Regions from separate parts of the Gordonia sp. B8661-1 genome, predicted to be linked through region 2. Evidence: riboswitches for the same ligand, from Rfam matches in the RefSeq annotation. Region 2 holds a riboswitch; the other holds the start of a gene.

Region 1 (5,744 bases), on a different contig from region 2:
CGTTCATCCGCATCTCCGGATACTGGGCCTCCAGGCCGAGCAGGGTCGCCATGACGAACCCCGAACCCAGCTGTCCGTCAGCGAATTTGATGAAGTTCTTCTGGTCGGCGGCGAGCGCCTCCAGCATCGTCGCCTTGATGTTGAGTTCCGGCGCGTACTTCTCGTGCATCTCGGCGGCGAATCCCGCACCGACACCACCGCCGGCGACCCCGAACATGCCCACCGGATTCCGCGGATTCAGCTCGGCCTCGCGCACCTGATAGGCGGAGCGAATCCCGTCCAGCAGAGCCTTCGCGGCGAAACGTCCGGCGAAGACCCCGTGCGGACGCGGATCCGCGTCGTTGCCGACATCGGAGATCACCACGCCCAGACCGCGATTCCACATCAGGGCGAGCGGACCGATCGCCGACCAGGCCGACGCGTCGCCATATGCTCCGCCGCTCCACTGGGAGGACGGGTGGCACTTCGGCCCGACCGAGTCGTTGGCTTCCTGGTACGCAACAAGTCTGCGTGTGCTGTTGTCACGGCCGTCGCGCGGCAGCATGACCACGCCGGTGGAGATCATGTTGCGGCCGCGCACGTCCTGCGTGACGTACATGATCTTCCAGGCGTCGATGTTCCCGGGCTTGAAACCGGTGAACAGCACGTCGAAGCGCTTGGCCTTCAGCAGCGTTCCGGGCTTGACGCCGGCAGGCAGCTTCGGTTCCGCGTAGAACGGGTCGGTGGCGGTCAGGCCGTCGAAGTTCTCCTTCGGGGTGGCATTCCGGCCGTCCCGGAAGGTGCCGAGCGCAAATCCGCTGAACACCTCGGACGACTTCGGCACGTCGAGCGGCACGCTCCCGCGATATGTCGGAGGAGTGTCATCGGCCAGGGCGACGGCAGTCGGCCCCGATACCGCAGCCACGCACGCCGCGACGAGCACAACGAATCCACGTTTGATTCCCATTGCAGCGCAGTCCTTCCATGGTTCGCACCCGACTTCGATGCAGCTGCATGAAAGAACTCACCGAGAATCTTCTCGCGCCGGCCCCCCGCCCGTAGCTCACTGCCTCTGAAGCTGAGAGCAGCCTATGTGTACGAAATGACACATGTCAATGAACGCATACAGGTTCCGAAATTCGGCATCTACGCAGGTCAGCGATAGTTTTGCTCGGTAAACAAACGGTAACAGGCTGATTACAGTGAGACAAAACACATAACTCGTCTCTGCGGCGGGCTCCACATCCCGGAACGGGAGGACGGATCGTCGCGCGAACCTACCGGTCGAGCGAGCCGAGAAGGGGGAGCACCTCTTCGCGCACGCGACCCGCGGTCGCCGATCCGTCGATGGGCACCACGATCACGGCGTCAGCCACCTCGGCGGCGTAGACATCCCGGATCAGGGAGGCCAGACCACGCGGCGTACCGACGTAGCGGATCGTCGCGGACGTCGCTTCGGCGAGGCCGGCCCCGTCGCGCTGCCCGGCATTCGACTCGGCGTCGACCGAGGCGCGCGCGGAGGCCGCGTGCGGTGCGATGGCCGCTTCGATCTCCAGTGCGACAACGAAATTCGCCGGATCGTGCGAGCCCGCGCGCAGCAGCGAACGGGCACGCCGGGCCTCGCGCAACGTATCTCGCCGCACCACGGTCGAAAAGTCAAGAGCCACATTGTCTCCCGCGACCGCGACACGCAGAGCGGGTCGTCCGATGCTGACGGTGGCGTGCTGGACGGACGCGAGGTCGGGGGCCAGGGTGACGGTCATGATGGCAGATCTCCTACTGGTGGCGGTCCGGTCGTCCGGAGGTGGTCAGTGTGGTCAGGGCGTCGATGAGCCGATCGATGTCGTCGGAGCCGGTGCCGAGGCCGAAGCTGGCACGCACCGCTCCCCCGGCGTAACCGAGCCGGTCGAGAATCGGATGCGCACAGAACTTGCCGTCCCGGACGCCGATACCCGCGTGGGCGCTGAGGTATTCGGCGACGGCGCGGGGGGTGTGACCGTCGACGTCAAAGCCTGCGATCCCGACCCGGTCGGAGGAATCGGCGAAGATCCGCAGTCGGCTGAGCCCGGCGATGCCGGACAGACCCGCGTCGGCACGTGCGCGAAGTTCTTCCTCGTGCAGACCGATCCGTTCGAATCCGATGGCCGTGATCGCCTCGCAGGCCGCGGCGATCGAGATGGCGCCCAACACGTTCGGTGAGCCGGCCTCATGCCGTGCGGCGCCGGAATGCCAGGTGACCGACGCATCGTCGGCCAGATCCACCGACGCGCTCGCACCCCCGCCTGCCAGGTAGGGCTCGGCGGCATCGAGCCAGTCGGCTCGCCCGATCAGCACGCCGGCACCGAACGGTGCGTACAGCTTGTGCCCGGAGAACACCAGATAGTCGATGCCGTGGCTGACCATCGACACCGGCCGGTGCGCGACGAGCTGCGCGGCGTCAACGAGGATGCGCGCACCGTGGCGATGGGCGATCGACGTCAGCCGCCGGATCGGGAGCACTTCGCCGGTGACGTTCGACGCCGCGGTGATCGCCAGCAGGGCGGCGGGCGCCGACGCGAGCTCCTCCTCCAGGGCGATCAGGGTGTCCTCGATGGTGTCCCGCGCCGCGACGATCCGCGCGCGTCGATTGCCCTCGGCGTCGGGAGCGCACCACGGCAGCAGATTGGCGTGATGTTCGATGTCGAGGACCACGACGTCACCGACGGTCGCGTGGGCGGCCAGATTGATGGCGTCGGTGGTGCCGCGGGTGAAGACCACGGCGTCATCGGCGCGCGCCCGCACAAAGCTCCGCACGGTGTCCCGCGCCGCCTCGTACCGGCGTGTGGTGACCTGTGAGAGGTGCCCCGCACCGCGATGCACGCTCGCGTACTGGGCAAGGGCCTCGCTAACCGCCTCGGTCACCTCACACAGCGCCGGCGCGCTCGCCGCGTAATCGAGATTGGCGTACCTGACCTCACGCCCGCCGTCGACGGGCACGCATTCCTCGGCACCGACGACCTGTGCCAACGGGCTGATCGTCGGCCGGAAACCCGCCACGGGCGGCAGCGGATGAACGGTGTCGGCGATGCCGGTGGTGCAGGTCCGGAACGGGGATGACAGCACAGCAGTCATGACAGATATCTCCTGGAACTCGCGCTTGCCGCGATCGGTTGACCACGGCCAGGTCGTCACCCGGAGCACCCCACCGCGAAGGAGGGTTGCCGACCAGCGAGCCGGGGCTTGTCACTGGCACTCATGACCTGCACCCAGAGTGCGTCACCGGCTCCGGGACTGTCAATTTGCGCGCACCGTGGGTTAAACCCCCGCCGGCGTCCGCCGGTAGCGTGAGGACATGCCCGACACCGGACACACCGTCCACCCCGATGTGTTCGTACTGTCGCGTCCGCACGGCACGGTCCGTGGGCACGGAGTGACCGGACGATTCACCGACGCCGCCGACGCCGCCACCACGCTGCGCTCCCGCGACGTCCCGGCGATCACCGGGGCGCTGGCCTTCGACATCCGCACCCCCTCGGCCCTCGTCGCCCCCGAACGGCTGTCCGCGGGTGTCGATCCGTTGCCGGCGAGACCGGCTGCGGCGCACAGCATCACCTCGATGTCGCTCTCGCCCGACGAGGCCACCCACCGCGCCCGCGTGACGCAGGCTCTGCAACACATAGCGGCCGGCGAGGTGGACAAGATCGTCCTCGCCCGGGCTGTCGAGTTCACCGTCGACCCGGTCGTCGACGTCGACGATCTGCTGGGCGCGCTGGCCGGCGGCAACGCCGAGCACAACGCCTTCGCGGTCGACGTCGGAGCAGCGGGCGGTCCGGATACCGGGTGGCTCGTCGGTGCGAGCCCGGAAGCGTTGTTGCGCAAGCGCGGCCGCGAGGTCACCTGCCTGCCGTACGCCGGTTCCGCACCGCGCCATGCCGATCCGACGGCCGATGCGGCAGCGGCGCGACGGCTGTCGGAGTCCACCAAGGATCGGCTCGAACACGCCTTCGTCGTCGACTACCTGCGGGAACAGCTGACCCCGCTGTGTGACGAGCTGAGTGCACCGGCCACCCCGGATGTCCGTGCCACCGGCGAGATCTGGCATCTGGCGACCCCGATCCGGGGCATCCTGCGCGACCCCGGGACGACCGCACTCGACCTCGCCCTCCGGCTCTCGCCCACGCCCGCGGTCTGCGGCACTCCCAGCGCGCGGGCCGCCTCGCTCATCGATGCCATCGAGGGCCCGCGCGGACTGTACGGCGGGGCCGTCGGCTGGGCCGATGCCGAGGGCGACGGCGAGTGGATGGTCACCATCCGCTGCCTGCATATCGCCGACGACCGGCGCACCCTGCGCACCTGGGCGGGCGGCGGAATCGTCGCGCAGTCCGATCCGCAGGCCGAGTACGACGAGACCACGGCGAAGCTGCGCACGGTGCTCAACGCACTCGGCATCGCCGGGCTACCCGGCTGATCACGTCCCGAGGCTGCGGAAAACATCGTCCTCAGCGTGATCCGGGGGCACTATGCCCTCGAAGGGGGCTGAGCGCGACGTTTTCCGCAGCTCAGCCCAGGGCACGATCCAGATCGGCCAGCAGGTCGTCGATGCCCTCGAGACCCACCGACAATCGAACCACGCTGTCGCTCAACCCGATCGCGGCCCGACCGTCCGGCCCCATGGCACGGTGGGTGGTCGTCGCCGGATGGGTGATGAGGGATTTCGAGTCGCCGAGGTTATTCGAGATGTCGACGATCTGCAGCCCGTCGAGCACCTCGAAGGCCCGCGCCTTGCCGGTCACGCTGCCGCGATCGGCGAGCTCGAAGGTCACCACGGTGCCACCACCGGACATCTGCGACTTGGCGAGCTCGTACTGCGGATGTGATTGCAGGAAGGGATATTTCACCCACTTCACGCGCGGATCGGCCTCCAGGAACTCGGCGATGCGCAATGCCGAGGCGGTCGACGCATCGACACGTAGCCGCATCGTCTCCAATCCCTTGACCAACGTCCAGGCGTTGAACGGGCTCAGTGCGGGACCGGTGTGCCGCATCAGGGTCTGCACCGGGCCGTCGATGTACTCCTTGGAACCCAGGACCGCACCGCCCATCACGCGGCCCTGACCGTCGATGTGCTTGGTGCCCGAATACACGATGACATCGGCGCCCAGATCCATACCGCGCTGCAGCAGCGGGGTGGCGAAGACGTTGTCCAGCACCACCTTTGCGCCCGCGGCGTGGGCCATCTCGGACACCCGGGCGACATCCACGAGGGTCTGCATGGGGTTGGACGGGGTCTCGAAGAACACCGCGTCGGTGGGCTCGGCCAGCGCGGCCTCCCACTGATCGAGGTCCTCGCCGTCGACGAACACGGTCTCGACTCCCCAGCGCGGCAGGATCTCGTTGCACACCACGAAGCAGGAGCCGAACAAGCTGCGTGCCGCCACGAGACGGTCGCCCGCCTTCAGGAGTGCGCCGAGCGCGACGAAGACCGCCGCCATGCCGCTGGCGGTCCCGAAACATGCCTCGGCACCGTCGAGTTGGCGCAGACGCTCCTGGAACACCGCGACCGTCGGGTTGCCATAGCGGGAGTAGACGAAGCGCTCGTCCTCGCCGGTGAAGGCACGTTCCGCGGCGGCCGCGGAGTCGTACACGTACCCACTGGTGAGGTAGAGCGCCTCGGAGGTCTCGAAGAAACCGGAGCGATCCAGACCGGCGCGCACCGCCAGGGTGTCCGCCGAAACCCCTTCGGGGAGTTGCTTGCTCACGATTGCCTCCACGGCAGATCCAGGGCC
Region 2 (5,744 bases):
AGCGATCCGACGTGATGCCGCCGACGATCGTCGGTACCCGGCAGCCGCCGAGTGCCGCGGCCACGCCACCGCGATCGCGGCCGACGTCGTGGTTGTTGAGCACGTCGCTGAGCACCACGTAGCTACCCGGATCGAAGCGGCTGATCAGCTTGTCCGCCTGATGCTGCAGGTAGCTGTCCACGGCGTAGTGGCCGCCGTCGATGGGGTGCTCGTCCTTCTGCGGCAGGTTGGCGAAGCGGTCGTCGAGTTCCACCTCGCCGCGATAGGTGAGGTGGGCGATGCGTCGCGCCACGCCCATGCCCGCGGTGGGCCGTCGGCCGGTGCCGTGATAGTCGCCGCCCTGCCAATCGGGGTCGGCGGTGATGGCGGCGATCTGCGTGGTCTGCGTACCGATCTGGTCGGCCGTCGCGCGTGCTCCGACGGCCAGGACCAGCGCGCTGCGCACGAGTTCCGGATATTCGATGGACCACTCGAGTGCACGGGCCCCGCCCATCGAACCGCCGACGACCGAGCCGAGCCCGGTGATCCCGAGAGTGTCGATCAGGGCGCGTTCGGCACGCACCTGATCGAGCACGGTGATGGTCGGGAATCGTGAACCCCAGTGTCGCCCCGTGGAATCCAGCGACGACGGCCCGGTGGAACCGCGACAGCCGCCCAGCACGTTGGCGGAGATGACGCACCATTCGTCGGTGTCGATCGCGCATCCCGGTCCGATGAGGCCGTCCCACCAGCCGGGGGTGGGATTGACGTCGTCGGCGGGGCCGGTCACATGGGAGTCGCCGGTGAGTGCATGCAGGGTGAGGATCACGTTGTCGCGGGTGGGCGACAACGTCCCCCAGCGCTGGAACGCCAGGGTGACGTCGTCGATCCGTCCGCCGTTGTCCAGTGGGACCGATCCGATCCGGGCCTCCGCCATCGCCCCGTCGGGCATGGTTTCCCAATCGGGCCGACCGGAGGTCTGCAACTGCGGATCGATGCTCACTGACACGTTTTCACCCACTCTGCGTCATGATTCGGGCGCTCACTTGGCGGCCGCGAACCCCTTGTCCAGGTCGGCCAGGATGTCATCGATACCTTCGATGCCGACGGCCAGGCGTACCAGCCCCGGCGTGACGCCGGCGGCCAGCTGCTCCTCGGGCGTCAGCTGGCTGTGTGTGGTGGAGGCCGGGTGGATCACCAGCGAACGCACATCACCGATGTTGGCGACGTGGCTGTGCAGTTCCAGCGCGTCGACGAACTTCTTGCCCGCGTCCACGCCGCCCGCGATCTCGAAGCCGATGATCGCGCCCTGGCCCTTCGGTGCCAGCTTCTGGCCGAGTTCGTACCACGGCGACGATTCGAGACCGGCGTAGGAAACGGATTCGACCTGATCGTGGCCCTCGAGGTAGGCGGCGACCTTCTGCGCGTTGGCGACATGCCGTTCGATGCGCAGGCTCAACGTCTCCAGGCCCTGTGCGAGCAGGAAGGCGTTGAACGGCGAGATCGCGGCGCCGGTGTCGCGCAGCCACTGGACGCGGGCCTTGAGTGCGAAGGCCGGAGCGCCGAGGTCGGCGAAGACCGCGCCGTGGTAGCTCGGGTCCGGGGTGGTGAAGCCGGGGAACAGGTCTTTGCCGTCCCGCTGGCCGCGCCAGTCGAAGGTGCCGCCGTCGACGATCACGCCGCCGATGGCGGTGCCGTGGCCGCCGATGTACTTCGTCGCCGAGTGCACGACGATGTCGGCGCCCAGCGCGAGCGGGTTGATCAGGTACGGCGTGGCGACCGTGTTGTCCACGATCAGCGGCAGTCCGTTGCGGTGGGCGACCTCGGCGATGGCCGGGACGTCGAGGATCTCGTTGTTGGGGTTGGAGATCGTCTCGCCGAACAGTGCGCGGGTGTTGTCCTGGATGGCGGCCTGCCACGACTCGGGGTCGTCGGGGTTCTCGACGAAGCTGACCTCGATGCCGAGCTTGGGCAGCGTGTAGTGGAACAGGTTGAACGTGCCGCCGTAGAGACGCGGGCTGGAGACGACATGGCCTCCGTTCTCCACGATGTTGAGGATCGCGTAGGTCTCGGCTGCCTGGCCGGAGGCGACCAGAAGTGCCGCGACGCCACCCTCGAGAGCGGCGATCCGCTGCTCGACGGCGTCCTGCGTGGGATTCATGATCCGCGTGTAGATGTTGCCCGGCTCGGCGAGGCCGAACAGGTTGGCGGCGTGCTGCGTGTCGTTGAAGACGTACGAGGTGGTCTGGTAGACGGGCAGCGCACGGGCGTTGGTCGCCGGATCGGCGGTCTGTCCCGCGTGGACCTGCTTGGTCTCGAAGCTCCAGTTGGCAGTGGGATCGGTGGTGTCGTCGGACATGACGGTCTGATCACTTTCTACGGTCGGCAGGGTTCATGAAGACCCTGGTGGGGTCCGACCTTCGGACCCGCGCTTGCCGGGAAACGCTGCTGCGTTCCTCAACCCGGTCATCACCCGGAGCACCCCACCGCGGTTGGAGGGTTGCCGATCAGCAAGCCGGGGCTTCGCGCTGATACTCATGACCTGGCGTCAAGGATATAGCATGCGTGGCCGCGCGCCGGAACCGTCTCGATCTGACCGGGCGCAACTATCTCGGCTCGCTGGTGAGGCGGGAAAACGGTCACATGTCCCCATGATCTCCGTGCATTCGTCGCGCCTGGGCGCCGAAGCGTTCGCGTGTCTCGTGAGGGACGGTGGAATCGCACGATCGCATCTGCCGCCTCGGCCGGGCAAAGTAGGGGCCAGCGCCGACGGGACGAGTTTCACACTTGTGCCGTCGGTGCGCATCGGGTCACGCCCACCGAGTATGCTTGTCTCTAACAGTACGCGCGTTCTTTTTACACCGTGACGAGCGCACTGATCCACTGCCGTACTAGGTTGAGAAATGCAGCCCGGCCACAAGCATCAGGGGCTGCGAGATCGTCGTGCCGAGGAGGACGCAAAGCCACATGGGCAAGATCAAGGTCGAAGGAACAGTCGTAGAGCTCGATGGCGACGAGATGACCCGAATCATCTGGCAGTTCATCAAAGACAAGCTGATTCACCCGTATCTCGACGTCAATCTGGACTACTACGACCTCGGGATCGAATACCGCGATCAGACCGACGACCAGGTCACGGTCGATGCGGCCCACGCCATCCAGAAGCACGGCGTCGGCGTCAAGTGTGCGACCATCACGCCCGACGAGGCGCGCGTCGAGGAGTTCGGCCTGAAGAAGATGTGGCGGTCGCCCAACGGCACCATCCGCAACATCCTCGGCGGCACCATCTTCCGTTCGCCGATCATCATCTCCAATGTCCCGCGTCTGGTGCCGGGCTGGACCAAGCCGGTCGTCATCGGCCGTCACGCCTTCGGCGACCAGTACCGCGCCACCGACTTCAAGGTGCCCGCCGCGGGCACCGTCACCATCACCTACACCCCGGCCGACGGCTCCGAGCCCATCGAACACGAGATCGTGCAGATCCCGGACGAGGGCGGCGTCGTGATGGGTATGTACAACTTCAACAAGTCCATCGAGGACTTCGCGCGCGCATCCTTCAACTACGGTCTGCAGCGCAACTACCCTGTGTACCTGTCCACCAAGAACACCATCCTCAAGGCCTACGACGGTGCGTTCAAGGACATCTTCCAGGACGTCTTCGATCGTGAGTTCAAGGCCGAATTCGATGCTGCCGGACTGCATTACGAGCACCGCCTGATCGACGACATGGTGGCCTCCTCGCTGAAGTGGGAGGGCGGTTACGTGTGGGCGTGCAAGAACTACGACGGTGACGTGCAGTCCGACACGGTCGCCCAGGGCTACGGCTCGCTGGGTCTGATGACCTCCGTGCTGCTCACCCCGGACGGCAAGACCTGCGAGGCCGAGGCCGCGCACGGCACGGTGACCCGCCACTACCGCCAGCACCAGCAGGGCAAGCCGACGTCGACCAACCCGATCGCGTCGATCTTCGCGTGGACCCGTGGCCTCGATCATCGCGGCAAGCTCGACAACACCCCCGAGGTCCGGGAATTCGCGCAGAAGCTCGAGGACGTCGTCATCAACACCGTGGAGAGCGGCAAGATGACCAAGGACCTGGCGCTCCTCGTCGGCGGCGACCAGCCGTACCAGACCACCGAGGAATTCCTCGGCACCCTCGACGAGAACCTGCAGGCCGCACTGAAGTGACCGCCGGCTGATCAACAGCTCGCCAGTCCGCCCGCCGTGACCCGTCACGGCGGGCGGACTGCGTTGGTGCTCAGTAGGTGTCGGGCAGGTCGCCGGTGAGGTAGTGCTGCAGTACCGGTCCCACGTGTGCGACGAGTTCGTCGACGGTCATCGAGGCGATGGGATCGAGACGCAGGATGTGCCGCATGCTGAGTACCCCGAAGATCTGACTCGCGACCAGGCTCGCGCGCAGGTGTGCGCTGCCGGCCGGTGAGTCGACGCGGCCACCGATGGCCCGCAGGATGAATTCGGCGAGGAACGACCGCAGGAGTTCGGGCTCGGGCGCGGTGATGTTCGCCTTGATCAGCGCGACGCCCGCGGTTCGTGCGTCGCCGTCCCAGACGGTGAACACCGCGCGGGCGAGTGCGGTGCCGAGGGCGTCGTCGGAGGTCTCCGCCAGTACCGGGGTCAGGACCTCGTCCGGATCGACGGGGATGGCGATCGCGGCCAGCAGCAGTTCGCGCTTGGTACCGAAGTAGTGATGGACGAGAGCGGCGTCGACGCCCGCGGCCGCGGCCACGGCGCGGATCGTGGTCGTCTCGAAGCCGTTGCGCGCGAAGAGTTCCCGGGCCGAGTTGAGTATCTCCGCACGGGTGTCGCCGCCTCCCGGGCGGCGACCGCTGCGGCGTGTCGCGGCCATGGTGCGCCGTCCTTCCTCCTCACGCGGTTCGTCGTCGCAGCGTAGCAGCGGCCAGTGCGATGGCCGCGACCGTGCAGGCGACGACGACGGCCAGGTCCCGCCACATCAGGCCGGTGACGCCCTCGTGCGTGGCCACCTCCTGCAGTCCCTGCACGGCGTAGGTCAGCGGCATGACGCGCGACAGTCCATCCATCCAGTCGGGCAACTGATTTCGCGGAACGAACAGTCCGCACAGGAACAGCTGCGGGATCACGATGATCGGCATGAACTGGACCGCCTGGAACTCGGTGTTCGCGAAGGCGCTGCACAGCAGTCCGAGGCCGACGCCGAGCATGGCGTTCACCATGGCGAAGAGCATCACCCAGCCGACAGACCCCCGGATCATCATGTCCAGCAACCAGAATGCGACCCCTGACGCCAGGACGGCCTGGACCATCGCGACCGCCGAGAAGGCGAGTCCATAACCACCGAGCAGATCGAATTTGCTGATCGGGGTGGTGAGCAGGCGTTCGAGCGTGCCGGACCGTCGTTCGCGGAGCATGGCGATCGACGTGATGAGGAACATGGTGGCGAAGGGGAGGATGCCGAGCATGGCGACGCCGACCGAGTCGAATGTCGAGGTGCCGTCGGGTCGCGCCGGTTGTTCGGAGAACATGAAGTACAGCAGCGTCAGCAGGAGGATCGGGATGGTCAGGACCATGACGACGGTGCGTGGGTCGGACCGGAGCTGCCGCAGCACCCGAACGCAGGTGGCGCCCAGAATCCGCGGGTGCAGGGGAGCGGCGGACGTGGTGCTCATCGGGTGCCTCCGGTGATCAGCTCGAGGAAGGCGTCCTCGAGGTTGTCGCGGCCGGTGCGCTCGCGAAGGTCATTCGGCGTGAGTTCGTCGACGAGCCGGCCG

What was found. Region 2 has a riboswitch for S-adenosylmethionine ahead of AC4JJG_RS00790 (bifunctional o-acetylhomoserine/o-acetylserine sulfhydrylase). Riboswitches for the same ligand answer to the same signal wherever they lie in the genome.
Region 1: linked by a shared signal. The riboswitch ahead of AC4JJG_RS10495 (aminotransferase class V-fold PLP-dependent enzyme) and the one ahead of AC4JJG_RS00790 (bifunctional o-acetylhomoserine/o-acetylserine sulfhydrylase) in region 2 are both predicted to bind S-adenosylmethionine.

The regions. Positions count from the first base shown of each region.
Region 1 covers NZ_JCAHRL010000004.1:87,967-93,710, reverse strand. The annotation lists gene AC4JJG_RS10505 (lipase family protein) at 1-946, opposite strand, end outside; gene AC4JJG_RS10500 (hypothetical protein) at 1,257-1,742, opposite strand; gene AC4JJG_RS10495 (aminotransferase class V-fold PLP-dependent enzyme) at 1,756-3,090, opposite strand; SAM riboswitch class IV at 3,107-3,219, opposite strand; gene AC4JJG_RS10490 (isochorismate synthase) at 3,311-4,426, shown strand; gene AC4JJG_RS10485 (O-succinylhomoserine sulfhydrylase) at 4,518-5,717, opposite strand; gene AC4JJG_RS10480 (rhodanese-like domain-containing protein) at 5,714-5,744, opposite strand, start outside.
Region 2 covers NZ_JCAHRL010000001.1:164,722-170,465, reverse strand. The annotation lists gene metX (homoserine O-acetyltransferase MetX) at 1-988, opposite strand, end outside; gene AC4JJG_RS00790 (bifunctional o-acetylhomoserine/o-acetylserine sulfhydrylase) at 1,022-2,338, opposite strand; SAM riboswitch class IV at 2,403-2,522, opposite strand; gene AC4JJG_RS00785 (NADP-dependent isocitrate dehydrogenase) at 2,947-4,164, shown strand; gene AC4JJG_RS00780 (TetR/AcrR family transcriptional regulator) at 4,235-4,843, opposite strand; gene AC4JJG_RS00775 (ABC transporter permease) at 4,863-5,642, opposite strand; gene AC4JJG_RS00770 (ABC transporter ATP-binding protein) at 5,639-5,744, opposite strand, start outside.